Regions from separate parts of the Streptomyces stoeckheimensis genome, predicted to be linked through region 1. Evidence: predicted binding sites of a transcription regulator. Region 1 holds the regulator's gene; the other holds the start of a gene.

The links. The regulator HspR, encoded in region 1, represses chaperone genes until heat shock. The targets are predictions, from matches to a motif close to TTGAGNNNNNNNNNCTCAA.
Region 2: lon (endopeptidase La) is a predicted target of HspR. The motif match lies at 11,526-11,544, and genes of this name have one in related genera.

The regions. Positions count from the first base shown of each region.
Region 1 is NZ_CP169550.1:4,256,451-4,272,215, reverse strand. It holds gene ACE1OC_RS19235 ((Fe-S)-binding protein) at 1-1,920, opposite strand, end outside; gene ACE1OC_RS19230 (sugar transferase) at 2,096-2,644, opposite strand; gene dnaK (molecular chaperone DnaK) at 2,829-4,676, shown strand; gene grpE (nucleotide exchange factor GrpE) at 4,676-5,359, shown strand; gene dnaJ (molecular chaperone DnaJ) at 5,399-6,586, shown strand; gene ACE1OC_RS19210 (heat shock protein transcriptional repressor HspR) at 6,588-7,040, shown strand; gene ACE1OC_RS19205 (helix-turn-helix transcriptional regulator) at 7,138-8,157, opposite strand; gene ACE1OC_RS19200 (hypothetical protein) at 8,348-8,470, shown strand; gene ACE1OC_RS19195 ((2Fe-2S)-binding protein) at 8,470-8,781, shown strand; gene ACE1OC_RS19190 (pyridoxamine 5'-phosphate oxidase family protein) at 8,920-9,366, opposite strand; gene clpB (ATP-dependent chaperone ClpB) at 9,487-12,072, shown strand; gene ACE1OC_RS19180 (YbjN domain-containing protein) at 12,291-12,842, shown strand; gene ACE1OC_RS19175 (mannosyltransferase family protein) at 12,896-14,074, opposite strand; gene ACE1OC_RS19170 (prevent-host-death family protein) at 14,302-14,787, shown strand; gene ACE1OC_RS19165 (hypothetical protein) at 14,784-15,134, shown strand; gene ACE1OC_RS19160 (pyridoxal phosphate-dependent aminotransferase) at 15,208-15,765, opposite strand, start outside.
Region 2 is NZ_CP169550.1:3,043,750-3,059,514, forward strand. It holds gene ACE1OC_RS13615 (RNA polymerase sigma factor) at 1-132, opposite strand, end outside; gene ACE1OC_RS13620 (C40 family peptidase) at 323-1,564, shown strand; gene ACE1OC_RS13625 (styrene monooxygenase/indole monooxygenase family protein) at 1,525-2,775, opposite strand; gene ACE1OC_RS13630 (GTP-binding protein) at 2,787-3,434, opposite strand; gene ACE1OC_RS13635 (DUF742 domain-containing protein) at 3,415-3,804, opposite strand; gene ACE1OC_RS13640 (roadblock/LC7 domain-containing protein) at 3,801-4,286, opposite strand; gene ACE1OC_RS13645 (nitrate- and nitrite sensing domain-containing protein) at 4,283-7,273, opposite strand; gene ACE1OC_RS13650 (hypothetical protein) at 7,670-8,443, shown strand; gene ACE1OC_RS13655 (MarR family winged helix-turn-helix transcriptional regulator) at 8,520-8,960, opposite strand; gene lon (endopeptidase La) at 9,107-11,503, opposite strand; gene ACE1OC_RS13665 (DUF4097 family beta strand repeat-containing protein) at 11,672-12,505, opposite strand; gene ACE1OC_RS13670 (sulfurtransferase) at 12,638-13,501, opposite strand; gene ACE1OC_RS13675 (hypothetical protein) at 13,726-14,985, opposite strand; gene ACE1OC_RS13680 (hypothetical protein) at 15,246-15,765, shown strand, end outside.

The sequences.
Region 1 (15,765 bases):
GGCCGACATGATCTCGCGCGGCGGCGTGTAGACCTTGTTGTGCCGGCCCAGGTAGCAGGGGTCGTGGTACGTGATCAGCCCGTCGACCGGGGTCACCGGCGTGAGGCGGCCCTCGTCGATCAGGTGCTGGAGCAGCTGCGTGTGGTGGATGACCTCGTACTCGCCGCCCAGCTGCGGGTACTCGTTCGCGATGGTGTTGAAGCAGTGCGGGCAGGTGGAGACGATGCGCTTCGCCGACTTCGGCTTCTTCGTCTCCGGGTCCTCGTCATCCTCGCCGAACGCCATGTTCAGCATCGCGACGTTCTCCTGCGCGAGCTGCTGGAAGAGCGGCTCGTTGCCCAGGCGGCGCGGGGAGTCACCGGTGCACTTCTCGTCGCCGCCCATGATCGCGAACTTGACGCCCGCGATGTTCAGCAGCTCGGCGAAGGCCTTCGTGGTCTTCTTCGCCCGGTCCTCGAGCGCGCCCGCGCAGCCGACCCAGTACAGGTAGTCGAACTCGGAGAGGTCCTCCGCGTCCTTGCCGATGATCGGGACCTCGAAGTCCACCTCCTTGGTCCACTCGACGCGCTGCTTCTTCGCGAGGCCCCAGGGGTTGCCCTTCTTCTCCAGGTTCTTGAGCATCGTGCCCGCCTCCGACGGGAACGCGCTCTCGATCATCACCTGGTAGCGCCGCATGTCGACGATGTGGTCGATGTGCTCGATGTCCACCGGGCACTGCTCGACGCACGCGCCGCAGCTGGTGCAGGACCACAGGACGTTGGGGTCGATGACCCCGTTCTCCTCGGCGGTGCCGATCAGCGGGCGCTCGGCCTCGGCCAGGGCCGCGGCGGGGACGTTCGCGAGCTGCTCCGGCGTCGCCTTCTCGTTGCCCTCCATGTCCTTGCCGCCACCGGCCAGCAGGTACGGGGCCTTGGCGTGCGCGTGGTCGCGCAGCGACATGATCAGGAGCTTGGGGGAGAGGGGCTTGCCCGTGTTCCAGGCCGGGCACTGCGACTGGCAGCGACCGCACTCCGTGCACGTGGAGAAGTCGAGGATGCCCTTCCACGAGAACTGCTCGACCTGCGAGACGCCGAAGACGTCGTCCTCGCCCGGGTCTTCGAAGTCGATGACCTTGCCGCCCGAGGTCATGGGCTGGAGCGCGCCGAGCGCCGTCGCACCATCGGCGTTCCGCTTGAACCAGATGTTCGGGAAGCCGAGGAACCGGTGCCAGGCGACACCCATGTTGGTGTTGAGCGAGACCACGATCATCCAGATCAGCGAGGTGCCGATCTTGATCATCGCGGTGAAGTAGATGGCGTTCTGCAGCGCGCCGAGCGACATGCCCTTGAACGCCAGCACCAGCGGGTACGAGACGAAGTACGCCGGCTCGTACGAGTCCACGTGGTGGATCGCGCCTTCGAGGCCGCGCAGGCACAGGATCGCGAGGCCGATCGTCAGGATGATGTACTCGACGAAGTACGCCTGCCAGGCCTTCGAGCCGGCGAAGCGCGACTTGCGGCCGGCCCGCGAGGGCAGCGACGCGAGGCGGATCCCCATCAGGACGAGGATGCCGAGCACGGTCATCAGGCCGATGAACTCGATGTAGAGCTCGAACGGCAGGAAGCCGCCGATGATCGGCAGCACCCAGTCGGCCTGGAAGAGCTGCCCGTACGCCTGCACCAGTGTGGGCGGCAGCGTCAGGAAGCCGATCGCGACGAACCAGTGCGCGAAGCCGACGAGGCCCCAGCGGTTCATCCGGCTGTGGCCGAGGAACTCCCGGGCAAGGGTGAGCGTTCGGGACTTCGGGTCGTCCGTACGGCTGCCCGCCGGTACGGGCTGTCCGAGCTTCACGAAGCGGTAGATCTGCGCCACGGCTCGGGCGAGCAGCGCGACGCCGACCACGGTCAGGACCAGCGACACGATGATCGCGGCGAGTTGCATGGGAGGGCTCCTCGGGCGGCACTTACTAAGCGGTAACTTATCCAGTCAAGGCTTGAGGTTACCCAGTCCCGACGCCGCAATGTAGCCGAGCGCGCGGTGATCTGCGTCGCTCGCCCCTGCGCCGCCCCTGCGTCGCCCCCGCCTCGCCCCCGCCTCGCCCCGCCCGGGCTCCGCCTCAGGGCCGTCCGTGCCGCCAGGCGGCCCGCGGGGTCTGCGCGAGGATCGCCAGGTCCATCCCCAGCCAGTGGTTCTCCACATAGTGCCGGTCCAGCAGGTCCATCTCCTCCCACGGCAGGTCCGAACGTGCGCTCACCTGCCACAGCCCGGTCATCCCGGGCCGTACGAGGAGCCGCTCGGGCCGGTCCGACAGGCCGTTCCCCGGGCGCGGCCCGACCAGCGACATCTCGCCCCGCACCACGTTGAGCAGCTGCGGCAGTCCGTCCAGCGCGCACCGCTCCAGCGCCGCCCCGGCCCGGCCCTTGCCGACGCGGAAGCGCCATGCCCGGTAGGGCCGCCCGGCCAGGCCCGCCGCCGGCTCGCGCACGAGGACGCCCGCGCCCTGGGTCGCGTACAGCAGTCCTGCGGCCAGCAGCAGCGGGACGAGGAGCACCCCGAGCAGGAGCGCCGCTCCGGCGAGGTCGAGCACCCGCTTGGCCGACGGCCGGGCCGGCCGGGGCCGGGGCCGGGGCCCCGGCAGGGCGGGGAGGCGTAGCAGCAGAGGCATGTCTGCACCGTGCCGTACGCCTCCGGCGGTGGTGCGGTGCCGCGCGGCCGTGGTGCCCCGAATGGCGTCCTGAGCGTAAGGGTGGCCTAAAGGTTGAGTCGCCTCGACTCACCTCTGTTGACACCGGCGGAGCTCGTGATGCACTCTTGAGTCTGTTCCACTCAAGTCAGCTGGAGGAATCAAAATGGCACGTGCGGTCGGCATCGACCTGGGCACCACTAACTCCGTCGTCAGCGTTCTGGAAGGCGGCGAGCCCACCGTCATCACCAACGCCGAGGGCGCCAGGACCACGCCGTCCGTCGTCGCCTTCGCCAAGAACGGCGAGGTCCTCGTCGGCGAGGTGGCCAAGCGCCAGGCGGTCACGAACGTGGACCGGACCATCCGCTCCGTCAAGCGCCACATGGGCACTGACTGGAAGATCAACCTGGATGGCAAGGACTTCAACCCGCAGCAGATGAGCGCCTTCATCCTGCAGAAGCTGAAGCGCGACGCCGAGGCCTACCTGGGTGAGAAGGTCACGGACGCGGTCATCACCGTCCCGGCCTACTTCAACGACTCCGAGCGTCAGGCGACGAAGGAGGCCGGCGAGATCGCGGGCCTGAACGTCCTGCGCATCGTGAACGAGCCGACGGCCGCCGCCCTGGCCTACGGTCTCGACAAGGACGACCAGACCATTCTCGTCTTCGACCTCGGTGGCGGCACCTTCGACGTGTCCCTCCTGGAGATCGGCGACGGCGTCGTCGAGGTGAAGGCCACCAACGGTGACAACCACCTCGGTGGCGACGACTGGGACCAGCGCGTCGTCGACTACCTGGTGAAGCAGTTCCAGAACGGTCACGGCGTCGACCTGGCCAAGGACAAGATGGCGCTCCAGCGCCTGCGCGAGGCCGCCGAGAAGGCGAAGATCGAGCTGTCCTCCTCCACGGAGACCTCGATCAACCTGCCCTACATCACGGCTTCCGCCGAGGGCCCGCTGCACCTGGACGAGAAGCTCACGCGCTCCCAGTTCCAGCAGCTGACCGCGGACCTGCTCGACCGCTGCAAGACCCCGTTCCACAACGTCATCAAGGACGCGGGCATCAACCTGTCCGAGATCGACCACGTGGTCCTGGTCGGCGGCTCCACCCGCATGCCGGCCGTCGCCGAGCTCGTCAAGGAGCTCACCGGCGGTCAGGACGCCAACAAGGGCGTCAACCCGGACGAGGTCGTCGCCATCGGCGCGACCCTCCAGGCGGGCGTTCTCAAGGGTGAGGTCAAGGACGTCCTGCTCCTCGACGTGACCCCGCTGTCCCTGGGTATCGAAACCAAGGGCGGCATCATGACCAAGCTCATCGAGCGCAACACCACGATCCCGACCAAGCGGTCCGAGATCTTCACGACGGCCGAGGACAACCAGCCGTCCGTGCAGATCCAGGTCTACCAGGGCGAGCGCGAGATCGCGGCGTACAACAAGAAGCTCGGCATGTTCGAGCTGACCGGCCTGCCGCCGGCCCCGCGTGGCGTCCCGCAGATCGAGGTCTCCTTCGACATCGACGCGAACGGCATCATGCACGTCACTGCCAAGGACCTGGGCACTGGCAAGGAGCAGAAGATGACCGTCACCGGCGGCTCTTCGCTCGGCAAGGACGAGGTCGACCGCATGCGCCAGGAGGCGGAGCAGTACGCGGACGAGGACCTGCGCCGCAAGGAAGCAGCCGAGTCCCGCAACCAGGGCGAGAGCCTCGTGTACCAGACGGAGAAGTTCGTCAAGGACAACGAGGACAAGGTTCCGGCCGACGTCAAGGACGAGGTCGAGGCCTCCATCGCCGAGCTGAAGGAAAAGCTCAAGGGCGAGGACGCCGCCGAGATCCGCACCGCGACCGAGAAGCTCGGTGCCGTCAGCCAGAAGCTGGGCCAGGCGATCTACGCCGACGCCCAGGCCGCCCAGGGTGCCGCCGGCGCCGAGGGTGCGCACCAGGCCGCCGACGCCAACGACGACGTCGTCGACGCCGAGATCGTCGACGACGAGAAGCCGAAGGGTGGCGCTGCCTGATGTCGGAGGAGACCCCGGGCTTCGACGAGAAGCCCGAAGTCCCCGCCGACGGCACGCCTGACGACGCCGCCGAGCCGAAGGCCGCAGCTTCCTCCAAGGAGGAGGCCGCGGCCCCGGCCGGGGACTCCGCAGCAGCACAGTCCGGCCAGGAGACCGCCCTCCTGGCCCAGCTGGACCAGACCCGCACCGCGCTCGGCGAGCGCACCGCGGACCTCCAGCGGCTCCAGGCGGAGTACCAGAACTACCGCCGCCGGGTGGAGCGGGACCGGATCGCCGTCAAGGAGATCGCGGTCGCGTCCCTCCTGACGGAGCTGCTCCCGACCCTGGACGACATCGGCCGGGCGCGGGAACATGGCGAGCTGGTCGGCGGCTTCAAGTCGGTGGCCGAATCGCTCGAGACCGCCGCGGCCAAGATGGGCCTGCAGCAGTTCGGCAAGGAGGGCGAGCCCTTCGACCCGACGATCCACGAGGCCCTGATGCACTCGTACGCGCCGGACGTCACCGAGGACACCTGCGTGGCGATCTTGCAGCCGGGCTACCGGATCGGCGAGCGTACGATCCGTCCCGCGCGGGTCGCGGTGGCCGAGCCCCAGCCGGGCGCGGCGCCGAAGTCCGAGGCGGCGGAGGCCGAATCTTCGTCGGACCCGTCCGACAAGGACGCGGATGCAGCCGACAACGGCTGAGGTTGACCACGTAGAGGCACGAGAGGAGGGACACCGGGGATGAGCACGAAGGACTTCGTCGAGAAGGACTACTACAAGGTCCTCGGTGTCCCGAAGGACGCCACCGAGGCCGAGATCAAGAAGGCGTACCGGAAGCTCGCCCGCGAGTTCCACCCGGACGCCAACAAGGGCGACGCCTCGGCCGAGGAGCGCTTCAAGGAGATCTCCGAGGCGAACGACATCCTCGGTGACGCCAAGAAGCGCAAGGAGTACGACGAGGCCCGCGCCCTGTTCGGGAACGGCGGCTTCCGCCCCGGTCCCGGCGGGGGCGGCGGCTCGTTCAACTTCGACCTCGGCGACCTCTTCGGAGGCCAGCAGCAGGGCGGCGCGGGCGGCGGTTTCGGCGGCGGCGGTCTGGGCGACGTCTTCGGCGGCCTGTTCAACCGCGGCGGCGCCGGCGCGGGTGCGGGGACCCGTACCCAGCCGCGCCGCGGCCAGGACATCGAGTCGGAGGTCACCCTCTCCTTCACGGAGGCGGTGGACGGGGCCACGGTCCCGCTCCGGATGTCCTCGCAGGCGCCCTGCAAGGCCTGTTCGGGCACCGGCGACAAGAACGGGACGCCCCGCGTGTGCCCGACCTGCGTCGGCACCGGCCAGGTGTCCCGCGGCAGCGGCGGCGGCTTCTCGCTGACCGACCCCTGCGCGGACTGCAAGGGCCGCGGCCTCATCGCCGAGACCCCCTGCGACATCTGCAAGGGCAGCGGGCGGGCCCGCAGTTCCCGGACCATGCAGGTCCGGATCCCGGCGGGAGTCTCCGACTCCCAGCGGATCCGGCTGCGCGGCAAGGGGGCTCCGGGCGAGCGCGGCGGCCCGGCCGGCGACCTGTACGTGGTCGTGCACGTGGACGCGCACCCGGTCTTCGGCCGCAAGGACGACAACCTCACGGTGACCGTTCCGGTGACCTTCGCGGAGGCGGCGCTCGGAGCCGACATCAAGGTCCCGACCTTGAACGGCCCCTCGGTGACGCTGAAGCTGCCCCCGGGCACCCCGGGCGGCCGCACGATGCGGGCCCGCGGCAAGGGGGCGGTCCGCAAGGACGGCACCCGCGGCGACCTGCTCGTGACGGTGGAGGTCGCCGTCCCGACCGAGCTGAACGACAAGGCCCGCGAGGCCATGGAGCTGTACCGCGAGGCGACGGAGTCCGAGGACCCGCGCTCCGCGCTGTTCGAGTCCGCGAAGGGAGCATGACATGGACGGCCGCCGTAGGAGCCACTACCAGCTCACCGATGAGACCCCGGTCTACGTGATCTCGGTGGCCGCCCAGCTCTCGGGCCTGCATCCGCAGACCCTGCGCCAGTACGACCGTCTCGGCCTGGTCTCCCCGGGCCGTACGGCCGGGCGTGGCCGGCGCTACTCGGCCCGTGACATCGAACTGCTCCGCACGGTGCAGGCGCTGTCCCAGGAAGAGGGCATCAACCTGGCCGGCATCAAGCGGATCATCGAGCTGGAGAACCAGGTCGCCGCGCTCCAGCAGCGCGTGGCCGAGCTCTCGAGCGCCGTCGACGGCGCCGCAGCGGTGCTCCAGCAGCGCGAGGCCCAGGTGCACGCCTCGTACCGGCGCGACCTGGTCCCGTACCAGGCTCCGCAGCCGGGCAGTGCCCTGGTCGTCTGGCGGCCGGCGCCCAAGCGCCCGATGGACTGAGCGCGCCCGTACGGACGCGAAGCGAAGGCCCCGCCCGGTTTACCGGGCGGGGCCTTCCGCATCTGTCACCGGCGCTCTGAGGGCCCCTGCGCGGCCCTCAGAGCCGTCGCTCGGGGTCCTCCAGGATCCCCGACCGGGCGATGAGGAAGCCGAGCTGCGCCCGGCTGCCGCTGCCCAGGGAGGCCGCCAGCTTGGCGATGTGGGCGCGGCAGGTCCGTACGTTCATCCCCAGCCGGCGCGCGATGGCCTCGTCCACGTGTCCCTCGATGAGGAGCTGGGCGATGGAGCGCTGCACGCCGGAGATGCCGCCGGGGGTGTGCTGGTACGTCACCTCCGCCGACAGCGGCACGGCGCGGTGCCACAGCTGCTCGAAGACCTTGATGAGGTAGTCGACCAGCCCGGGGTGGCGCAGTTCCAGGGCTGTCCTGCGGTCGTCGCTCGTGGGGATGAAGGCCACCGTGCGGTCGAAGATCATGAGACGCTCCATGAGCTCTTCGAGCGTGCGGATCTCGACCTTCCCCGCGGAGATCCGGTCCACGTAGGCGAGCGTGCCCTGACTGTGCCGCACGGTGTGCTGGTAGAGCGTCCTTATGCGCACCCCGCGGTTGACGAGGGGAGCGGCGCGCTCCAGCGCCTCGGTGAGGACCGATGTGGACCGTGCGCCGCCCGGCTGTACGGTCAGCACCTCGGTCCGGCACTCCGCGGTGGCCTGGTCGAGGGCGGTGTGGATCTGGTCGAAGCCCTCCAGCACGGTGATGGCGTGGGTGTTCGCGGGGCTCTGGGCGCTGATGGTCAGAAACGGCTCGAATGCGTCGGTGAGATCTATGGTGTCCCGGCGCCGGTCCTGAATCTCCCGTTCGAGCGGATGGAGCCGCTGGGCGAGCGCGACGGACGGGGGAACCGCGCGGAGCTGGTTCGCGTCATCGGGGTCGGGCCTCAGGAGAGCGAATTCGAGCAGGCAGGGGGCGTTCTCGACCTCGCTGCGGGTCACCCGGCCGGTGCTCAGCGCCGCCGTGTAGAGACGCGTCCCCTCGGCGCACATGGACGTGACGGGGTGGGGATGTGTCGGCTTTGTGTTGTTTCTGGGCAAATCTCCACCCCCCAGGGTCCTGAACATGCAAGAACATGATGCATCGTCCCTGTGGCAGCGACGTGCCCGAATAAGCCATCGTCTGACACGCGGGGGAGAAGATTTCCATCAAGTGAGGACGAAGCCGACCATGTACAAGAGAATGCTTCGCTCGGTACTTGCCATTGGGTTCTCCGCCGCTGCGGTCATTGGGGCAGTCAACGCCTTCGGTGGGGACGTGGGGGGTACCGACGCGCCCGCCGTGTCGATAGGCAAGCCCGATCTGGGCTGGGACTCGGCACCCAACGACTTGGGCTGGGACTCGACCACCGCGTCGACCGACGACCTCGGCTGGGACTGATGACGCCCGACGATCACGGCTTCCGCCGTGAAATGGCATCGGCATACCGCTCCGGCTGGCAGTTCATCGATCTCACCAGCGCCATTCCTTACGTCGGTGACTCGCTGAAGGTCACCTTGTTCGGCCAGCCGATCATCGTGGTGCGGGAAGAGGACGAGGACGTCCGCGCCTACCGCTGTCTGCGCCGCCCCCGAGGCGCACCGCAGCCCGTCCGCTGCGAGATCCGGTACGGCATGGTCTTCGTCAATCTGGACCAGCGTGATCACCAACTTTTCGAGCCCGAATCCGCCGCCACCCCCCGCAGTGCCTGAAGCGATTCCCCTGTCGTCGCAGATCGCTCAGGCACTACCCCCACACAGCGACGCCATCGTGGACCTGACCACGATGGCGTCGCTGTGATGTCCGTGTCCAGTGGTTGAACCGGACATCGTTGAACCGGGTACGGCCGGCTACGCGCGCCCCATGGCCCGGTCCAGGCTGATCTCCACGACCACCCGGTCCGGATTCGGCGAGGGCATCCGCCCGTACCGCTCCGCGTAGCGCCGGACCGCCTCCGCGACCGAGGCCTCGTCGTCACGGACCACCGCGCGGCCCTCCAGGGTCGCCCAGCGCCGTCCCTCCAGCTGGCACACCGCCACCCGGGCCCCGCCCTCCGGGCCGCCCTGCGACGCCAGCACGTTGCGGACCTTCTTGCTGTTCTTGTTGCTGATCACCCGCGCCAGCCCGGCCTCCGGGTCGTAGGTCACGCCCACCGGGACCACGTGCGGGCTGCCGTCGGGGCGGTGGGTGGTCAGCGTGCAGATGTGCCGCTCCCGCCAGAAGGCGAGGTACTCCGGCGTCGGGTTGAGTACGTCTTGGGCGGGGCGGGCCGTGCCGGCCGGGCTGGGAGTCGACATGCGCGAAGGGTACGTCCCTCCACCTTGAGTGGAATAGACTCAACTTTGTGCAGGTTACTCATGTAAAGCACATGCAGTGCCCATGCCGTGGGGAATCGAAGCAGGAAGGGAGAGCCGCCCGTGGATGCGGAGCTGACCAACAGGAGCCGGGACGCGCTGAACGCGGCCACGACCAGGGCCGTCAAGGACGGGCACGCGGACCTGACGCCCGCGCACCTGCTGCTGGCGCTGCTCGCCGGCGAGGACAACGAGAACATCACCGACCTGCTCGCCGCGACCGACGCCGACCAGGCCGCCGTGCGCGCCGGGGCGGAACGGCTGCTCGCCGCCCTGCCCAGCGTCACGGGCTCCACGGTCGCGCCCCCGCAGCCCAGCCGCGAGCTGCTCGCCGTACTGGCCGAGGCCGACGCGCAGGCCGGGAAGCTCGGCGACGAGTACCTCTCCACCGAACACCTGCTCATCGCCATCGCCGCCAAGGGCGGCGCGGCCGGTGAGCTCCTTTCCGGACAGGGCGCGACCGCGAAGAAGCTGCGCGAGGCCTTCGAGAACGCAAGAGGAGGGCGGCGGGTGACCACCCCCGACCCCGAGGGCCAGTACAAGGCCCTGGAGAAGTTCGGCACCGATTTCACGGCGGCCGCCCGCGAGGGCAAGCTCGACCCGGTCATCGGCCGCGACCACGAGATCCGCCGCGTCGTCCAGGTGCTCTCGCGCCGTACGAAGAACAACCCGGTGCTCATCGGCGAGCCCGGCGTCGGCAAGACCGCCGTCGTCGAGGGCCTGGCCCAGCGCATCGTCAAGGGCGACGTCCCCGAGTCCCTGAAGAACAAGCGGCTGGTCTCCCTGGACCTCGGTGCGATGGTGGCCGGAGCCAAGTACCGCGGCGAGTTCGAGGAGCGCCTCAAGACGGTCCTCGCGGAGATCAAGTCCAGCGACGGCCAGATCATCACCTTCATCGACGAGCTGCACACCGTCGTCGGCGCGGGCGCCGGCGGGGACTCCTCCATGGACGCGGGCAACATGCTCAAGCCCATGCTGGCCCGCGGCGAGCTGCGCATGGTCGGCGCGACCACCCTCGACGAGTACCGCGAGCGGATCGAGAAGGACCCGGCGCTGGAGCGGCGCTTCCAGCAGGTGCTGGTGGCGGAACCGAGCGTCGAGGACACCATCGCGATCCTGCGCGGGCTCAAGGGCCGCTACGAGGCCCACCACAAGGTCGTCATCAACGACAGCGCGCTCGTCGCCGCGGCCACCCTCTCCGACCGCTACATCACCTCCCGCTTCCTCCCCGACAAGGCCATCGACCTCGTCGACGAGTCCATGTCCCGGCTCCGCATGGAGATCGACTCCTCCCCGCTGGAGATCGACGAGCTCCAGCGCTCGGTCGACCGCCTGCGCATGGAGGAGCTGGCCCTGAACAACGAGTCCGACCCGGCCTCCCGCGAACGCCTCGACAAGATCCGCAAGGACCTCGCGGACAAGGAGGAGGACCTGCGGGGCCTCACCGCCCGCTGGGAGAAGGAGAAGCAGTCCCTCAACCGGGTCGGCGAGCTCAAGGAGCGCCTGGACGACCTGCGCGGCCAGGCCGAGCGCGCCCAGCGCGACGGGGACTTCGACACCGCCTCCAAGCTGCTCTACGGGGAGATCCCGGCCCTGGAGCACGAGCTCGCGGAGGCCACCGAGGCCGAGGCCGAAGTCTCCCGGGACACGATGGTCAAGGACGAGGTCGGCCCCGACGACATCGCCGACGTGGTCGGCGCCTGGACGGGCATCCCGGCCGGCCGCCTCCTGGAGGGCGAGACCCAGAAGCTGCTCCGCATGGAGGAGGAGCTGGGCCGCCGCCTGATCGGCCAGGGCGAGGCCGTGCGCGCCGTCTCCGACGCCGTGCGCCGCACCCGTGCGGGCATCGCGGACCCGGACCGGCCGACCGGCTCGTTCCTCTTCCTCGGGCCGACGGGCGTGGGCAAGACGGAGCTGGCCAAGGCCCTCGCGGACTTCCTCTTCGACGACGAGCGGGCCATGATCCGCATCGACATGTCGGAGTACGGCGAGAAGCACAGCGTGGCCCGGCTCGTCGGCGCCCCGCCCGGCTACGTGGGCTACGAGGAGGGCGGCCAGCTGACGGAGGCCGTCCGCCGCCGCCCGTACAGCGTCGTGCTCCTGGACGAGGTGGAGAAGGCCCACCCCGAGGTCTTCGACGTCCTGCTCCAGGTCCTCGACGACGGCCGCCTCACGGACGGCCAGGGCCGCACCGTGGACTTCCGCAACACCATCCTGATCCTGACCTCGAACCTGGGGTCCCAGTTCCTGATGGATCCGTCCACACCTGTGGACGAGAAGAAGGCCCGGGTCCTGGACGTGGTGCGGGCCACCTTCAAGCCGGAGTTCCTCAACCGCCTCGACGACCTGGTGGTCTTCTCCGCCCTGAGCGGGGCCGAGCTCGCCCACATCGCCGAGCTCCAGATCGGCCGGCTCGCCAAGCGGCTCGCCGAACGCCGCCTGACCCTGGACGTCACGCCCGAGGCCCTGGCCTGGCTGGCGGACAAGGGCAACGACCCGGCGTACGGCGCCCGCCCCCTGCGCCGCCTGATCCAGACGGCCATCGGCGACCGCCTGGCCAAGGAGATCCTCGCGGGCGAGGTCCGCGACGGCGACACCGTCCGGGTGTCCGTGGCGGGCGACGACCTGCTGGTGGGCAAGGCGCTGTAGCCCGGGTTGTAGGGCCCGGGCTCCGTGCCCGGGCCGTACGGCCCCGTATGGCCGCAATCCGGCGGAATACCGCCTCAGCCGGGCCCCGGAATCCCCGGGGCCCGGCTTACCCGGGCCATACTCCTGTCCGCCCTGCGCGGATCGGGCCCTTCCGGGGTGGACACGGGGTGGGCGCGATGGGGGAGGATGGCCGCATCCGCACGAAGGGAAGTCACACGGTGAGCATCGACCCGGCCTCGATTCCGAACTTCGGAGGGCAGCAGCCCGACCCGCAGGCCACTGGACCGGCGGGCCCCGTCGTCCCCGACCAGGATCTGGTCAAGCAGCTCCTGGAGCAGATGGAGCTCAAGTACGTCGTCGACGACGAGGGTGACCTCGCGGCGCCGTGGGAGGACTTCCGCACGTACTTCATGTTCCGCGGCGAGGACGAGCAGCAGGTCTTCTCCGTGCGGACGTTCTACGACCGCCCGCACAAGATCGAAGAGAAGGCTCAGCTCCTCGAGTCCATCGACGACTGGAACCGCCGCACCCTGTGGCCCAAGGTCTACAGCCACACGCACGACGACGGCTCCGTCCGTCTGATCGGCGAGGCGCAGATGCTGATCGGCACCGGCGTGAACCTGGAGCACTTCGTGTCCTCCACGGTCAGCTGGGTCCGCGCGTCGATCGAGTTCGACAAGTGGCTCGTCGAGCAGTTCGGACTGGAGAAGGAAGTCGACTCCGCCGACAAGAAGGACGACGAAGAGGGCGGCGACAGCGAGACCAACTAGGTCTTCGCGGTCCGGGTCCGGCGATCCGCGTCCGACCCCTCGTGGTGCCCGCCTTACGGCGCCACCCCGGATGCGAGCAGCAGGTACGGCCCGTATGCGTACGAGAGCCCGGCCAGCACCCCGGTCACCACGACCGCGGTGCGCGGCCGGGCTTTCGCCATGAGGGCCGCCGCCGGCAGCAGCAGCGGGAACGCGGGCAGCAGGAAGCGCGGCTTCGATTCGAAGAAGCCCGCACCGCCGTAGGTCATCACCAGCAGCACGCCCGTGTACACGAGCAGCGGCAGCGGGATCCTGCGGTCGGCCGCCAGCAGCCCGGCGAGCACCAGTGCGGCCGCCAGCAGGACCACCGTCACGATCGTGGCGAGCTCCACGCTCCCGGGCGAGCCCAGCGCGTGCCGCGCGGAGCGCAGCGCCCCCGCGCCGAAGTCGAAGCGCGAGCCCCAGCCGCTCTGGACGGCGAAGTAGCCGCCGAGCGGATCCCCCCGGCGCACGCCGACGAGCAGGACGTACGAGCCCCAGCCCGCGGGAGCCGTCAGCCCGGCGGCCCACACCGCCGCGGGCGCACGGCCCCGCCGCCGCCAGATCTCGTACGCGGCCGCCGCCGTCACGGCTGCGGCGACCGCGATCCCGGTGGGCCGGGTCAGCCCCGCGAGCACGGCGAGCCCCGCCGCCCACCCCCAGCGGCCCCGCAGCAGGGCGTACAGGGCCCAGGCGGCGAAGGCGGCCAGCAGGGGCTCGGTGTAGGCGAGGGTCAGCATGAGGGCGTGCGGCAGCGCCGCCCACAGCGCGACGAGCAGCAGCCCGGCGCGGGCCCCGAGCAGGTGCTCCCCGACCCGGTACACCCCCACGGCGGCCGCGCCCGCCGCGATCCAGGCGACGGCCAGCGCGGCGACGGTCAGCGAGCCGGGCAGCACGGCGGAGGCGCAGCGGATCAGGACGGGGTAGAGCGGGAAGAACGCGGAGTCGCTCTGCACGGACCCGATGCCGGGATAGATCTGGGTCCGCCCGTAGCCGTGCTCGGCGATCCGCAGGTACCAGACGGAGTCCCAGGACTCCCCGAGCACCCGCAGGGGGCTGCGCCCGCTCCACCAGGCCGCCACGGCAACCGCCACCACCCCGGCCCCGCGCACGGCGGCGTACACCCCGAGCGCGAGGAGGGCGCCGGGGACCCGGCCGCCCCGGCCGGTGAGCCGACCGGGCCGTGCGCCGTTCGTCAGCGTTTCCGTCGCCATGCGTCCCGCGTCCCGACTTCCTGGGGCGCTCCCGGTCGGAGCCGCCACGAGAGGAACCCTAACGAGGGCGAGCCCGGTTCCGGCGGGCCCGCACCGGCTCAGAGGCGGCGCAGTCGTTGCACCGCCTCCGCCAGGACGTCGGTCCGCTTGCAGAAGGGCAAGGCGTGAGCATCGGAATGCAGCACACACCCTTGGCGCTCAGAGCATAATCTGAGTACAGTCTGAGTATGAGCCTTGCTTACCTGGGAGCCGAGCCCGAGTCGGTGTCGTTCACTGACCTGTCAAGAAACCCGAAGGCTGTGGCCGCCCGGGCTGCAGCCCTTGGTGCTCTGCGCGTCACCCATCGGGACGCGCCCGACATGGTGCTGACGACTGCCGTGCACGCGGAGCGCACCGAGGAGAACCTCACGACGGCATCCCGCCTCTTCCTCGCGCTCATGAAGCACGACGACGGAGCCCGCTCACTCCTGCTGGTATTGCCGGAAGTCTTTCCGTGGGTGCGACACCTGGACGGCGAGGAGATGCGCGCTTTCACGGTGGAACTCCTGGAAGCGCTTTCCGATGCGGCAGAACTGGGTGCCAGGGATGCTGTGCACCGGGCGCTCGTCTCCTGGAGGGCGACGGCTCGGATCAACGCCGATCCGGAGCAGCTCAAGGAAGCGCTGCGCCCGCTCGACGGGGAGGACCTGGGTCCGGTCGAGGTGGGCGGGTGAGCCCGAAGAAGGGCGATCGTGTCAGCGTTCCGCCGCTGAGCGGATGGAACGTCGTCTTCGGGACAACCGATGCGGTGACGGGGTGGGAGGAGTTGTGCCGCGTGGCGCTGCCCAGTGCCCACCGCTGCCTTGAGGCGCTGCGCACTGATCCGTTGTCGCGTGACAGCTGGAACCGGCAGCATCAGCTCCGTGGAAGACTCGCCACGAAGGAGTGGAAGGGATCGCTTCTGGACCAGTGGGAGTTCGAGGTCACAAGCGGCGGCCGCGTGCGCTATCTGGTCAGCCCTGAGACATCGACCGTCGTTCTGGTCTACGCATCTACTCGGCACCCGAAGGACACTGAATAGCTCGTCTCTCCCGTGCGGCACGGGGCCGGCTGGAAAGGCCTGCCCCACGCCCGCACGTCCATCTGGCCCGCTCTCAGCGGGCCAGCCGACCGAGGCGCTCAACCGCCTCCTGCAATACAACCGTCCGCTTGCAGAAGGCCCAGCGGACGTGGGCGGCTCCGGCGGCCTTGTCGTCGTAGAAGACCTGGTTCGGGATGGCCACCACCCCGCAGCGTTCCGGCAGGGCCCGGCAGAAGGCGAGGCCGTCGCGCTCGCCGAGGGGGGTGATGTCGGTGGTGACGAAGTAGGTGCCCTGCGGGCGGAACACCTCGAAGCCGGCCGCCGCGAGGCCGTCGGAGAGGAGGTCGCGCTTGGCGGCCAGGTCCGCGCGGAAGGAGTCGTAGTACGCGTCGGGCAGGGCGAGGGCCTCGGCGATCGCGTACTGGAAGGGGCCCGAGGACACGTACGTCAGGAACTGCTTCGCCGAGCGGACCGCCGTGACCAGCTCGGGCGTCCCCGTCACCCAGCCGACCTTCCAGCCGGTGAAGGAGAAGGTCTTGCCGGCGGAGGAGATCGTGACGGTGCGCTCGCGCATGCCCGGCAGGCTCGCCAGCGGGGTGTGGGCGCCCTCGAAGACCAGGTGCTCGTAGAC
Region 2 (15,765 bases), 1.2 Mb from region 1:
CTCGTAGAACGCGCCGAACCCCTCCGGCGTCCGGAGGTCCGGTGGCCCGGCCCCCGCCCATCCGGAGTCCTTCCCCCTGCTCCCCGCCCGCGCGCCGCGCGCCCCCGCGCCGTCCTCGTGTGCGCTGTTCACCCCGGTCCCTCCCCTGGTAGGCGGGGCCCCGTCGGCCCCTCACCCCGTACTTGGCGAAAGCCGCATCAAGCGTTTCATCGGGTCCGGCCGGCGGACGTACGCCGACCGGGTGAGCGGAGCGGCACGGCCGCCCCGGGTGGGCGATTTGTCATACCGCACATGGCAGCATCGGCCGCCAGGAGGTGACCCCATGTCACGACGACGCAGACGTCGGCTGCTTCGCGCCGCATGCCTCGCCGCAGCCCTCGTCACGGCCGGCCCGCTCCCCGTCACCCACGCCGAGCCCGCCGCCCCCGCAGCACCGGAGACACCCGCGGCGCCGGACGCCCCCGCGGCCCCCACGGCCCCCGGCACCCCCGGCACCCCCGCCGCCCCCACCGAACCCGTCGGTGTCCTCCTCACCCGCCTCCAGGGCCTCTACCAGCGCGCCGAGCAGGCCACCGAGGCCTACAACGCCGCCGAGGCCGCCCTCACCGCCCGGAAGCGCGAGGAGAGCCGGCTCAGCACCGAGCTCGGCAGGGCCCGTACCGCCGTCACCGACGCCCAGACCACCACGGGCCGGCTGGCGCGCGAGCAGTACAAGGGGGGCCGCGGGTTCTCCCCGTACGCCCGGATGCTGTTCGCCGGGGACCCCCAAGGGGCCCTGGAGCAGCGCCGGGTCGCGGAGCGCGAGGGTGCCCGGCGGGCCGCCGCGCTGGAGCGGCTCGCCCGGGGCGAGAAGCACGCCGACAGCCTCGCCACCGCCGCCCGCAAGGCCCTGGACTCCGAGCTGAAGCTCGCCGCCGACACCAAGGAGCGCAAGGAGGAGGCCGCCACTCAGCTCAAGGAGGTCGAGCGGCTGCTGGCCTCGCTCAGCCCCGCCCAGCTCACCGAGCTCGATGCGCGGGAAGCCGAGGACACCGCCACGGCGCAGCGGGAGCTGATCGGTTCGGGGAAGCTGGGGAGCCCCGGCGCGCAGCTCCGCAACCCCACCGCGGCCGGCGGCACGGCCCTCACGTACGCGGCCGCCCAGATCGGGAAGCCGTACGTGTGGGGCGCCGAGGGTCCGGCCTCCTTCGACTGCTCCGGGCTGACCTCGCAGGCCTGGGCGCACGCGGGCCGCGAGATCCCCCGGACCAGCCAGGAGCAGTGGGCCCGGCTGCCCCGGGTGCCGCTCGACGAACTGCGCCCGGGCGACCTGGTGGTGTACTTCCCGACCGCCACCCACGTGGCCCTGTACGTCGGCGACGGCAAGGTCATCCAGGCGCCCCGCCCGGGCGCGAAGGTGAAGGTCTCGCCGATCGCCGCGAATCCGCTGCTCGGCGCGGTACGGCCGGACCCCGACGGGGCGCCGCTGCGCGCCTTCGCCCCGCCGCCGCTGCCCGAGGCCGCGTCGGCGGGGGACGATGCGGGTTACTCGGAGGCCGAGGCTCCCGCCACGTCCGCCAGGTAGTCCGCCGCGTCCTCGGGGTCGTAGAAGTACGCGTCGAAGTCGGCCGGGTTGTCGAAGCCGTTGGCGAATCGATCCGCCACCGGCTGGAGCTGCCCGGCCGCACCGATCAGGTTCAGCACGTGCTCCGGCGGGACGCCGAGCATGGCGTTCGTCCACTGGGTCGCGGGCTTGCCGCTGGTGAACCAGTACTTGTCGAAGGTCGCCTTCATCCACGCCTCGTCGAACGGGTTGTCCCCGTGCATGAGGATCGAGGAGAGGTACGAGGCCGCGCACTTGGCCGCCGAGTTGGAACCCTGCCCGGTGATCGGGTCGTTGGCGACGACCACGTCCGCCACGCCCAGCACCAGCCCGCCGCCGGGCAGCCGGCCGATGGGGTTGCGGACCACGGGGGCGTACCGCCCGGCGAGCGTGGCGCCCGCGTCCGTGAGCTCCACCTTCGTCGCCCGCGCGTACTCCCAGGGAGTGAACTTCTCCATCAGCTCCAGCGTCAGGGCGAGGTGGTCCGCCGGGTCCTTCACCCCGCCGAAGACGTCCAGCGGTCCGCCCGGGATCCCCTCCCAGAACAGGATGTCGGCCCGCCCGGAGGTGGTCAGCGTCGGCATCACGAACAGCTCGCCGGCACCCGGGACCAGGTTGCAGCGCACGGCCTCCGTCTCCGGGTGCTCGGGGCGCGGCGCCAGCCCGTGGACGTACGACACGGCGAGCGCGCGCTGCGGGGCGTCGTACGGGGAACGGGCCGCGTCCCGACCGAACAGCGAGACCAGCTCGCCCTTGCCGGCCGCGACCAGCACCAGGTCGTACGTGCGGGAGAAGAAGTCCAGGTCGGAGACGGACGCGCCGTGGATGACCAGCTGCCCGCCGCGCTGCGCGAAGGTGTCGAGCCAGCCGGCCATCTTCACGCGCTGGTCGACGGACTGGGCGAAGCCCTTGAGCTTGCCGAGCCAGTCGACGGCGCGGCTGCCGTCGGGGGCGGAGACCGAGACGCCCAGGCCCTCGATCTTCGGCGCCTGCTGCTCCCAGAAGTTCAGCTGGAGGTCCCGCTCGTACTGGAGCGCCGTGTCGAACATGCACTGGGTGGACATGACCCGCCCGGTGCGGATCTCGTCCGCCGTCCGGTTGGACATGAGGGTGACCTCGTACCCCTTCGCCTGGAGTCCGAGGGCGAGCTGGAGACCGGACTGGCCGGCGCCGACGACGAGTATCTTGCGCATCTGGACGTTCTCTATTCGGGGGTCGTGTCGAGGGCGTGGCCCACGAGGGTCATCAGGGATTCCAGTACCGTCACCCGGCGCCGCGCGTCCATGATCACGACGGGTACCTGCGCCGGTATGGTCAGCGCCTCCCGCACGTCCTCCGGTTCGTACGAAGGCGTGCCCTCGAAGTGGTTGACGGCCACGGCGTACGGCAGCCCGCAGCTCTCGAAGTAGTCGAGGGCGGGGAAGCAGTCGCGCAGCCGCCGCGTGTCCGCGAGGACGATCCCGCCGACGGCGCCGCGCACCAGGTCGTCCCACATGAACCAGAAGCGTTCCTGGCCGGGGGTCCCGTACACGTACAGGACGAGGTCGTCGTCGAGCGTGACGCGCCCGAAGTCCATGGCGACGGTGGTGGTGTGCTTGTCCGGGGTCCCGGACAGGTCGTCGGTCGGAGCGGCGGCCTCGGTCATCACCGCTTCGGTGCGCAGCGGCCGGATCTCGGAGACGGAACCGACGAAGGTGGTCTTGCCCACCCCAAAACCGCCCGCCACCAGCACCTTCACGGCGACGGGGGCGCGCGAGCGGTCGTACTGCCAGGGCTGTACGGGCTCGTCCGGATCGGCGTCCGGGTTCGCGGAGGAGGAGAAGAGGCCGGTTTCAGAGACGGCGGAGCCCACTGAGCACCCTTTCGAGCAGAGCGCGGTCGGGACGGCCGCTGCCGTGGCCGGTCCCGTAGACACGGATCCTGCCCTGGTCGGCGAGGTCGCTGACCAGGACGCGGACCACGCCGAGCGGCAGCTTCAGCAATGCGGCGATCTCGGCGATCGTCCGCATGCGGCGGCAGACCTCGACGATCGCCGGCATCTCCGGCATCCGGTCGGGCTTGCGCGGCTCGGACACCTTGGTGTCCAGGGCCGCGACGAAGGTCTCGACGTGCAGGATCTGGGTGAAGCGGGTGCGGCCGCCCGTCAGGGAGTACGGGCGTACACGGGCGGGACGGCGGTCGGCGCCGCGTATCGGCAGCCGGTCGGAGGCCGGACTCCTCACGGGGTGTTCTCCATCGACTGGCGCAGCTCACTGCGGACTTCGGGGGTCAGGACGTGGCCGGCGCGGCCCACGAACAAGGCCATGTGGTAGGCGACGACGCTCATGTCGCAGTCCGGCGTGGCGTGCACGCCGAGGAGCGATCCGTCGCTGATGGACATGACGAACACGGAACCGTGCTCCATGGCCACCATCGTCTGCTTGACCGAGCCGCCGTCCATCAGGGCGGCGGCGCCCGTGGTGAGCGAGCCGAGGCCGGAGACGATGGTCGCGAGATCGGCGGACGCGCCGCGGGGGCCGCGGGGGCGGGCGGGGGCGGCGGCCGGTGTGTCGGGCGCCACCGGATCGGAGGACAGCAGGAGGAGCCCGTCCGAGGACACGACGGCCACCGAGTTGACCCCGGGCACCTCCTCGACGAGGTCGGTCAGCAGCCACTGAAGGTTGCGGGCCTGGGAGCTCAGTCCGTACGTACTGGACGCGTTCATGTGCGTGCCTCCTGTGCGGTGTCCCCCCGGTCGGTCTGCCCCTGGTCCTGCGGCGGGCCCTGTCGGGGGTCCAGCCGGGGATCCTGCGCGAGCTCGGCCTCCACGACGCGTCGCCCGTCCTGGGCTCCGCGGTAGAACCCGCCGAGCCGGCGGCGCAGCTCGTCGGCGTCCACCCGGCCCGGCGCCGGGCGCACCTCTTCCTCGCGACCGGCGCTCACCACGCGGGGGCTCCGCTTGGGAAGCCCCTTGTCGGTGAGGACCTCCTCCGGCTCGGCCTCGTACGCGGCGGGCGCCTCGGCCTGCGGCGGTACGCGGAACACCTGCTCGGCGGGCACGTCCGCGGGAGCCTCCGGCTGCTCTACGGGCACCTCGGCGGCGGCCTGGGCGTGCGGCCGTACGCGGAACACCTGCTCGGCGGGCACCTCGACCGGCGCCGGGACCCGGAACACCTGCTCCGTGGGCGGCAGCTGCCCGGCCGGAGGCGCGAACCCCGCCGGAGCGGGCTCCGGAGCCACCCGCGCGGGCGGCTCCGCGGCGGAGGCCTGCGCGGTCTCGTGCGCGGGCTCCGGCTCGGGGAAGGCCGCGGGGGCGGGCTCGAAGGCGGGCTCCGGCTCCGGGAAGGACTCCGGGGCGGGCGCGGCCTGGGCCTGGGCCTCCGGCTCCGGGAACGACGCGGGTTCCGGGTCCACGGCCGGTGCCGCGGCCGCGGCCTGGGGCTCGGGCGCCGCCGGAGCCTCGGGAACGGCCGGCTCTCCGGGCTCCGCCGGGGCCTCGGGCGGGAGGGCGGCAAGGCCCCGTACGCGCGCGGGGAGGGTGTTCTCGTTGGCCTCCGCGATCACCCCGGGCAGGTGCAGCGCGGGTGCGCCCGGTGCGCCCGGTGCGCCCAGGGTGTGGACCGGCGAGGCCGGCGGGGTGGCGGGCAGCAGCGCCGCCGGTACGACGACCAGCGCCTCCGTACCGCCGTGCCGCTGCGTGCGCAGCTCCGCGCTCACTCCGTGCCGGGCCGCGAGCCGGCCGGCCACGTACAGGCCGAGGCCCAGGCCGTGTTCCGACTCGGGCTCCTCGTCGTAGGCGTCCGGCGTGGCCAGCCGCTCGTTCAGGGTCGTCAGCCGGTCCCCGGTGATCCCGATGCCCTCGTCGACGACGGAGAGCACCACGTCGCCGGAGTCCAGCAGCCAGCCGGACACCTTGACCTTGGCGTCGGGCGGCGAGAAGGTCGTCGCGTTCTCCAGCAACTCGGCCAGTACGTGCGAGATGTCGTCGGCGGCGTGCCCGGCGACCTGCGTGTACGAGGGCAGCACCCCGAGGTCGACGCGCTCGTAGCGCTCGATCTCGCTGACCGCCGCCCGCATGACGTCGACCAGCGGCACCGGCAGGCCCTGCCCGTGGCCGTGTTCCTGGCCGGCGAGGACGAGCAGGTTCTCGTTGTGGCGGCGCATCACGGTCGCCAGGTGGTCGAGCTTGAAGAGGGTGGAGAGGCGGTCCGGATCCGGCTCCTCGGACTCCAGCTCCTCGATGACGGCGAGTTGGCGCTCGACGAGCCCCAGGGTCCGCAGGGACAGGGACACGGACGTGGTCGACATGATGCGGCGGTGCTCTTCCAGCCCCGCCCGCAGCTGCGCGAGCTCTTCCTCCAGCGCCTCCCGGCCGGCCGAGAGCGCCTCGTTGCGGCCGATGAGGCGGCGCCGGTCGGCGTCGAGTCCGGCGATCCGGGTGTGCAGGGAGACCGTCTGGTCGCGTACCGCGTTGAGGTGGCGCACCACCTCGGCGAACTCGTCGTTGCGGCCCGTGAACCGGACCGGTTCCACCGAGCCCTCCGGCGTGGCCAGCCGCGCCGCGCCGCGCCGCAGGACCGACAGCGGCCGGGTGAGGGAGCGCGCGATGGCGGTGGAGATGCCGACGGTGAGCAGGAAGAGGACGCCGAGGAAGGCGACCATGACCTCCAGCGCGGTCACGTCGTCGTCGCGCAGCGCGGCGAGCGCGGTGGCGCGCTGGCCGGCGAGGGTGGCCTCGACCGAGCGCATCCGGTCGACGCGGGCGGTGAGGGCCGGTCCGACGGTGCCGGGGTCGAGCTTGCGGTCGGCGGGCGACAGGGCGGGCCGGTCGGTGAGCCGCTTGAGGTAGTCGTCGGCCGTCTTGACCTCGGGTCCCGTGACGGTGGCGGTGAGGCTCTGGCGCACGTCGGGACGCGCGGCCCGGGCGAAGTCGTCGAGCGCGCCCTGCTCCCGTACGCGGGCCCGCTGGGCGGCGGCGGTGAGTTCGTCCACGAAGGCGGTGCCCGGCTGCTTGTCGCCGCCGGGCACGGACAGCGCGGCGAGGAGCAGTCCGCGGGTGGCGGAGGCCTGCTCCACGGCCTGGCCGAGGGCGGCAAGGGGCCGGGCGGTGACGAGGGCGTCGGCGGCCCGCGGCGGGGTCAGCTCGGCGAGCCGGCCGCTCGGTGCGAGGAGTTCCGCGATGACGCCGGAGTAGGCCTGGTGGGCGGCGAGGGCGCTGCCCTTGCCCTCGATGGCCTCGGTGCGGACGGCGCCCACCCGGCCGAGGGCCTGGGCGAGTTCCTCGTCCGCGTCGGCCTGGACCTCGGCGAGCTGGCGGTCGGTGCCCGCGGTGCGTTCCTGGACCGCGGCGGCCTGCGCGCCCCGCGCGCCGCCGGGGCGGCCCTTGGCCACGTACGCGGTGACGGCGTCGCGCTCGTCCCCGAGCAGGTGGGCGAGGGTGAGGGTCTGCCGGCTCTGGTCGGCGAGGGTGACCAGTTCCTGGGAGTCCTTCAGGTCCGCCGAGGCGGACAGGACGGCGGGCGCTCCCGCCACGAGCACGGCGAGCCCGGCCACGGCGACCCCGATGACCAGCCGACGGCGCACGCGGACGCGGCGCCCTGCGGGTGCGGTCGCGGCGACCGGGCCGTCGGGGGCTCGTCGGTCGGGTGCGGTGCCGTCGGGTGCGGTGCCGTTCGCGACGGTGCCGTTCTTCCGAGGCCGCTTCTTCTGCACCGGTGCTCGCAATCCTGTTTACGTGTGCTGCTCGTGCTCGTTGTCTGGTGCCTGGTACGTGCTGCTCGGTACGCGCCGCTTGCGCGCGCCTGCCGCCGTACCGCCTCAGACCCTCGCAGTGAGTTGGGAAGAGGGCCGCACATCGCCCGCCCGGCCACACGAAGGAGTGAACAGCACGGAGGAGTTGGCGACCAACTCGGCGATCGGCTGTCAGGGCCCCGCCGTGGACGGGTGGTTGAAAGATCGATGCGGCTTTTGGCAGGATGCCCGCCCACATCGCCGAGAGCCACCCCGCGGACCCCAGGAGTCCCTTCCCTACCCACCCGCCCCACTTTGGTCCGGACCTTCCGCGGCTCCTCCAGCCCGTTCGGAGCCCCGCGCGGGCAGAATGTCCGCATGCGCATCGATCTCTCCTCCGCACCCGGCAACCCGGAACGCCCCAACGAGGACTGGCTGTCGGCCGCGATCCCCGCCTCGGGAGGCGGAGTTCTGGTGGCCCTCGACGGGGTCACCCCGCCTCCGGGCGAGGTCGGATGCGCGCACGGAGTGCCGTGGTTCGCGGCCAGGCTGGGCGGCCGATTGACCGAACTGTCCGGATCGCGCCGGGACATGCCCCTCGACCAGGTCCTGGCGGAGGCCATCCGCGTCACCGCGGACGCCCACCGCGACACCTGTGACCTTTCTCACGTCCGGACGCCTCAGGCGACGGTGGTCGTGGTCCGCTGGGACGCGTCCTGCGTCGAACACCTGGTGCTCTCGGATTCCGTACTCCTCCTCCAGGCGCCGGGAGGAGAGGTGCGCGCGGTCCTCGACGACCGGCTGGACCGGATCCCGCGCGAGCGGCTGCGCACGGAGGCCTCCGCCGACGAGCTGCGCAACGCGGAGGGCGGCTTCTTCACCGCCGCCGCCGACCCGGAGGTGGCGGCCCGGGCGGTGACCGGGCGGACGCCGCGCGCGCAGGTGCGGGCGGTGGCGGCGCTCACGGACGGGGCCAGCCGGTGGACGGACACGTTCGGGGAGGGCGACTGGGCCGAATGCCTGGCGGTGCTGCGCAAGGAGGGCGCGCAGTCGCTGATCGACCGGGTGCGCGCGCTGGAATCGGACCCGGGCCGGGCGCACCGCCGCGACAAGCGCCACGACGACGCTTCGGCGGCTTACGTGGAGCTGTAGGGACACGGGGCCCGGAGGCCCGGAGGCCCGGGCGGCACCGCCGGACCACAGGCGGGCCCGCGCCCGGTCCCCGCTGTTACTCCCCGCCCGCGTTCAACTGGTTCAGGAGCCGCGCCAGTTCCGCCACTTCTCCGCGGTCCCAGTCCGCGAGCTTGCGCATGTACTGCTCGCGCCGGGCGCCCCGGACCCGCAGGAACCGCTCCCGGCCCTCCTCCGTGAGCCCGACCAGGAAGGCCCGCCCGTCCGCCGGGTCCGGCTCGCGGGCCAGCAGGCCCAGCACCTCCAGGGCCCGCAGCTGCCGGCTCATGGTGGCCTTGCCGACCCCGAAGTACGCGGCGAGCTCGGTCGCCCGCTGCCGCCCGGCGGCCTCCAGCCGTACGAGGAGCCCGTACGCGGCCGGTTCCAGCTCGGGGTGCAGCTCGCGCGCCATCTCCCCGGAGGAGGCGCGGGCCCGTCGGAGGAAGACGGACAGCTCCCGCTCCAGGGCAAGGAACTCCTGGTCTTCGGTCCCGTGCACGGCCCGCTCCTTCGCTGGTGTGTGGGCCACCAGTATTTCGCAGCGGGTGCGCCGGGGGCCCGGGGCCCCGCCGGAGCGGGGAACCCCGGGCCCCCGGCCCGGCCGGACGACCAGCGGCCGGCTGCCCGGCCGCCCGGCTGCCCGGATCACGCCGCCGCGGCCACCGCGACCTCGTCCGCGGCCAGGGCCAGCTCCAGGACCTGCCGTACGTCCGTCACCGGGTGCACCGACAGCCCTGCCAGCACCTCGGCGGGAACGTCGTCCAGGTCGGCCTCGTTCCGCTTCGGGATGATGACGGTGGTCAGCCCGGCCCGGTGCGCGGCCAGCAGCTTCTGCTTGACCCCGCCGATCGGCAGCACCCGCCCGGTCAGCGAGACCTCGCCGGTCATGGCCACGTCCGTGCGGACCTGCCGGCCCGACAGCAGCGAGGCCAGCGCCGTCGTCATCGTGACGCCCGCGCTCGGACCGTCCTTGGGCACCGCGCCCGCCGGGAAGTGGATGTGCACGCCCCGGTCCTTCAGGTCGGCGACCGGGAGTTCCAGCTCGGCGCCGTGCGAGCGCAGGAAGCTGAGCGCGATCTGCGCCGACTCCTTCATGACGTCTCCGAGCTGGCCCGTCAGCGTGAGCCCGGCCGCGCCCGTCTCGGGATCGGCCAGCGAGGCCTCGACGAACAGGACGTCACCGCCCGCCCCGGTCACGGCGAGGCCGGTGGCCACGCCCGGTACCGCGGTGCGCCGCTCGGCCGGGTCCTGCGCGGACTCCGGTACGTGGTGCGGCCGCCCGATGAGCGCGCGCAGGTCGTCGGCGCCGATCCGCAGCGGCAGCTCCCGCTCCCCCAGCTCGTGCTGGGAGGCCACCTTGCGCAGCAGCCGGGCGAGGGAACGCTCCAGGGTGCGCACGCCCGCCTCGCGGGTGTACTCCCCCGCCAGCTTGCGCAGGGCGTCCTCCTCCAGGACCACTTCCTCCTCGGCCAGGCCGGCGCGCTCCAGCTGCCGGGGCAGCAGGTGGTCGCGGGCGATGACGACCTTCTCGTCCTCGGTGTAGCCGTCGAGGCGGACCAGTTCCATGCGGTCGGCGAGGGCCTCGGGAATGGCCTCCAGGACGTTGGCGGTGGCCAGGAACACGACGTCGCTCAGGTCCAGTTCCACCTCCAGGTAGTGGTCCCGGAAGGTGTGGTTCTGGGCGGGGTCGAGGACTTCGAGCAGCGCCGCCGCCGGGTCTCCCCGGAAGTCGGAGCCGACCTTGTCGATCTCGTCGAGCAGGACGACCGGGTTCATGGACCCGGCTTCCTTGATCGCCCGTACGATCCGGCCGGGCAGCGCGCCCACGTACGTACGCCGGTGCCCGCGGATCTCGGTCTCGTCGCGGACTCCGCCGAGGGCCACGCGGACGAACTTGCGGCCCATGGCGTGGGCCACGGACTCGCCGAGGGAGGTCTTTCCGACGCCGGGAGGGCCCACGAGCGCCAGCACGGCCCCGCCCCTGCGCCCGCCGACGACGCCCATCCCGCGCTCGGAGCGGCGCTTGCGCACCGCCAGGTATTCGGTGATCCGGTCCTTCACGTCGCTCAGCCCGGCGTGCTCCGCGTCCAGGACGGCGCGGGCTCCCCGGATGTCGTACTCGTCCTCGGTCCGCTCGTTCCAGGGCAGTTCGAGCACGGTGTCCAGCCAGGTGCGGATCCAGGACCCTTCCGGGGACTGGTCGCTGGAGCGCTCCAGCTTGTCGACTTCCTTGAGCGCGGCCTCCCGTACCTTCTCGGGCAGGTCGGCGGCCTCGACGCGGGCCCGGTAGTCGTCGGACTCCTCGCCCTCCTTCTCCCCGCTGAGCTCGCGCAGTTCCTTGCGCACGGCGTCGAGCTGCCGCTTGAGCAGGAACTCGCGCTGGACCTTGTCGACGCCGTCCTGGACGTCCTTGGCGATGGACTCGGCGACGTCCTGCTCGGCGAGGTGGTCGCTGAGGGCCTTGACGGCGAGCCGCAGCCGGGCGACGGGGTCGGCCGTCTCCAGCAGCTCCACCTTCTGCTCGACGGTCAGGAACGGGGAGTAGCCGGAGTTGTCCGCGAGGGCCCCGACCCCCTCGATCTGCTGCACCCGGTCCACGACCTGCCAGGCCCCGCGCTTCTTGAGCCAGCTCGTGGCGAGCGCCTTGTACTCCTTGACGAGCTCGGCGACGGCGCCGGGCAGCGGATCGGGGACGGCCTCGTCCACCGTCTCGCCCTCGACCCAGAGCGCGGCCCCCGGCCCCGTGGTCCCGGCCCCGATACGGACCCGGCCGCGCCCGCGGATCAGCGCCCCGGGATCTCCGTCGGACAGCCGCCCCACCTGCTCCACGGTCCCGAGCACCCCGGTGCCGGTGTACTTCCCGTCGACCCGGGGCACGAGCAGCACCTTCGGCTTGCCACCTGCGGCAGCAGCCTGCGCGGCCTCGACGGCACCCCTCACCTCGGCGTCGGACAGGTCCAGCGGGACGACCATCCCGGGCAGCACGACCTCGTCGTCGAGCGGCAGCACGGGCAGGGTGAGCGTTACGGACGTCGAAGCCATGATGTTCCCTCCGGCAGTGAAGTTGAGCTATGCCGACTCAATGCACGTGAGGGTCCCAATGTTCCCCAACGCCCGTTCGCCCGGGGCGAACAGGGTCGGGCGCATCCCCGCCCAGGCAGTGCCATCGCTGGAAATACCCAGGTCGTCACGGTGAGGGCGAGGCGTGGCTCAGGCCGCCGAGATGTGGATGTCGCCCGAGGAGGTCGTCACCGCGAGGCGGGCGGCGGCGGAGGGGGTCGCGGGGAGGGTGATGTCGCGTGCGCCGGAGTCGGTGGCGACGTCGAGTGCGTACGGGGCCGCGGGGACCTTCAGCTTCGCCTCGCCCGAGCTGGTCCGCACGGCGATCGAGGCCGGGGCCGTCGTGAAGGCGAGGCGGACGTCGCCGGAGTCGGAACGGGCCTCCGCGCCCGTTCCGGACAGTTCCCCGGCGGTGATCGAGCCCGAGGACGTACGGACCTTCAGCGGGCCGGCGATCCGGTCCGCCCGGACCGGGCCGGAGGCGGTACCGACCTCCAGCGCGCCGGCGATCCGGTCCACGCGCACCCCGCCCGAGGACGTCACGACTTTGGCGGCGGCCACCCCCGACACCGCGACGCGGCCGCTGCTGCTCTTGGCCCGGACCGTGGCGGAGGCCGGTACCTCCAGCCGGTAGTCGACGGAACAGCGCCCGGAGCAATCTCCGTTGGTGAGGGTCAGCACTCCGCCGGAGAGCCGCTGGGCGGGCTCGGGCACGGTGTCGCCGTGGTAGTGGACGGTGCGGCCGACGACGACGCCGGGGCCGGATCCGACGACCACCTCGATGGATCCGCTTCCGGAGTCCGACACCTCGACCGCGGTGACGGCCTCGGCCACCGTGGCGTCCGCGCTCCCCGACTTCTCCGGTCCGCCGCGGGAGACGAGCGAGCCGAAGGAACAGCCGGTGAGCAGCAGCCCGGCGGCGAGCGCCGTGGCGGTGAGGGTGACGGTGGCCTTGGTGCCGCGCGGGCGCGTCTTCGTGGTCATGGTGTCGATCGTGCCCGCGCGGTGGCCGCGGGGGCATGGTGCGTGTGCCCGGATCCGGGGTGGGGTTAACCCCCGGGGCCCGAGCTCCCAGCCGGTTGACGGGATGCGGAAGGGGGGCGGAAAGGGGTCGGGCTAACTCCCCTGCACGACCGGCCGGTCCGGGGACGGCACGCCCCACTCGCTCCAGGAGCCGTCGTACACCGCGAGGTCCTCGTACCCGGCGAGGTCGGCGCCGAGGGCGAGCACGCAGGCGGTGACCCCCGATCCGCAGCTGAAGTACAGCCGCTCCCGCTCTCCGACCGCCGCCCCGAAGGCCGCGCGGAGCTCCGTGGCGGGGCGCATCAGGCCGTCGGGGCGCTGCAGTTCGCCGAAGGGGAGGCTGACGGCGCCCGGCATGTGGCCCCCGCGCAGGCCCGGGCGGGGTTCGGGGGCGGTCCCGGCGAAGCGTTCGCGGGTCCGGGCGTCGAGCACGGCGGCGGCCGGATCGGCCAGGGCCGCCGAGACGGTTCCGGCGTCCACCAGCAGTCCGGCGCGGGGCCGGGCCGTGAAGGAGCCGCGCGGGCCCTCGTAACCCGGCCGGCGCTCCTCCACCGGCCGCCCGGCGGCGACCCACGCGGGCAGCCCGCCGTCGAGGACGGCGACCCGGTCGAAGCCCATGCTGCGCAGCATCCACCAGGCGCGGGCGCTGGAGTAGATGCCGGCGCCGTCGTACACGACGACCGTGCTGCCGTCGTCCACGCCCAGGGCGCGCATCTCCTCGGCGAAGGCGGCGGGGCCGGGCATGGTGTGCGGGGCGGCGGCGGTGTGATCGGACAGCGCGCCGTCGAGGTCGAAGGGACGGGCTCCCGCGATCCGCCGATCCGTGTCGCGGTGCGCCCCGACCGAGGCGTCGAAGACGACGAGTCCGGGTGCACCGAGCCGCTCCGCGAGCCAGTCCCCGCCGACGAGCGGACCGGGCGGCACGAGGGAGTGGGGGCGAGTTGTGTCTGCGTCCATAAGGCACCTCCGACGGATTCCAACGGGCCCCGGCACGGTGGGCGCCCCACGGCCCATCCTGCCTCCTCCCCTCCGGCCCCAGGCCTTTCGGGTCCGGGCCGGCCCGTGGAACGGTGCGGCCGGGCGACCCGCCCGCCGGACCGGGGGGCGGGCGCGACCGGTAGGGCACAGGTCCCCCGGGGGCCGGACGGTGGGCCGGGAGCGGCCCGCAGACCCACCGGGAGCTACGGGCAGCCGCCCGGCCTGGCGAAGAGGGCCACGCGGGCACCGCGCACGTCCGTCACGGAGCACAGGTCGAAGTGGGAGACCAGCGTCTGGCGTTTCACCGCCTCCTCCGGATAGCCGTCCAACGGCTGCCCCACCGGGTCCAGCAGGGCGATCACCCGGTCCACCGCCGGGTCCAGCAGGGCCGCCCGGATCTCCTCCGGAGTCCGCTCCACGCCCTGGAGGCTCCGCGAAGCCGCCGGGGTGCGGGACAGGGCGAGGTCGCGCAGGGAACCGTAGGCCTCCGGCGAGGACAGCAGCCATTCGCGCCGCCGCGCAGGGAGGAACAGCACCGCGTCGCCCGGGCGCGCGAGTTCCCGTACGGCCGCCGCCACGGCCCGCGCGTCGTCCTTGCGGCTCTCGGGAGTGCGCAGCCACGCGGACCAGAGCCCGACGGGGACGAGCAGGACCCCGACCAGCGGCCACACCCACCACCCCCGCGCCGTGGCGAGCCGCGCCCCCGCGAGGAGGGCGAGGCCGGCGAGCGCGTAGAGGACGTACCGGTCCACGTACCAGGGGTGCACCAGCGAGACCGCGAGCAGCAGTCCGGGCGGCAGCAACGCCAGCGGCAGGGCGACCCGTACGAGTTCCCGCGCGGCCCCCCGGGCCAGGAGCAGCGAGGCGGCCGCGAGGACCCCGTACGCCGCCCAGTCCTGCCAGCTCGGCCGCCCGAGCCAGCCCAGTTGCTGCTGCGCCTGCCGCGCGCTGATCAGCGCGAGCGGCAGCAGCGCGGCCGGCACGGCCCCGGCGGCGAGCCGCCAGCCGCGCGAGCGCCGGGCGGCGAACGCGTGCGCCGGCAGCGCCAGTACGGCGAACTCGTGCAGCCAGCACCCGAGCACCATCACCACGGCGTAGGCGACCCACCGCTCGCGCAGCATCAGGTACGTGGCCCAGACGACGGCCGCGGCGACGAGCGCGTACGAGCGCCCCTCCTGGGCGTACATCTGCACGGGCGGCAGCAGCGCGTACCCGACCCCGGCCAACAGGGCGGCCCGTCCCGCGAGGTCGCCCCGCCCACCCTGACCGGGCTCCCGGCCGGGCCGCGCACCCGCCAGGTGGTGGGCCACCGCGGCCACGCCCGCCGCGGCGAGCGCGGTGGCCGCCACCGAAGGGAGGCGCAGGATCCAGAGGCCGGAGTCGCCAGTGGCGGTGGCGGTGGTGCCCGTCGCCGCGAAGACCGCGTGCATCAGGAGGTAGTAGAGGCCGTGGACGGCGTCCACCTGGCCGAGCAGTTCCCAGAGCTGCCCGAGCGGGCGGTGCGCGACCTGCCACGTGACGGACTCGTCGCGCCACAGGGAGCCGCCGCGCGAGAGGCCCCAGAGGCCGAGTGCGACGGCGGTGAGCGGCGGCAGCCAGCGCCAAAGGGCGAAGCGGCGGATGTCGGCCTCCGAGTGCTATCCGTGCGGGTGGTGCTGACTCCATACTCGGGGTTCGAGCCGGATACCTGCGGGGGTGGGGCGTGCGAGCACGTGGTGGGCGAGTGGGCTTGGCGACGGCGGCCGTGGCGCTGGCCGTGATGGCGGCCTTGGGCGGGTGCTCCTCCGGCGACTCCGAGGACGGGGCCTCACCGAAGCCGAACGCGAGCACGGGCACGGGCACCGGCCCCGCCACGAGCGCTCCGTCCGGGACGGCGACGGACGCTTCGGGGACGCCGTCCCCCGGTCAGAGCGCCGGCCAGAGCCCGGACCCGGGCACCGGTACGACCGGTCCCGCCCCGCAGCCCGCGCCGAGCACCTCCGCCCCCGCACCCGGTGCCTCGCCGCCCGGCGCCGACGAGACGCTCGTCGCGGTCACCCGCAGCGGCGGAATCAGCGGAAAGACCAGCACCTTGATCATCAAGGGGGACGGATCGTTCCTCCGGCTCAACGCGAAGGCCGAGACGGTCGACCACGACAAGCTCTCGGCGGCCGCCCTCGCGAAACTGCGCACCGCGCTCCAGGAGGCGGACTTCCCCCGCCTGCCCCGGATCTCGATGCCCAAGGAGCCGGTCTTCGACGCGT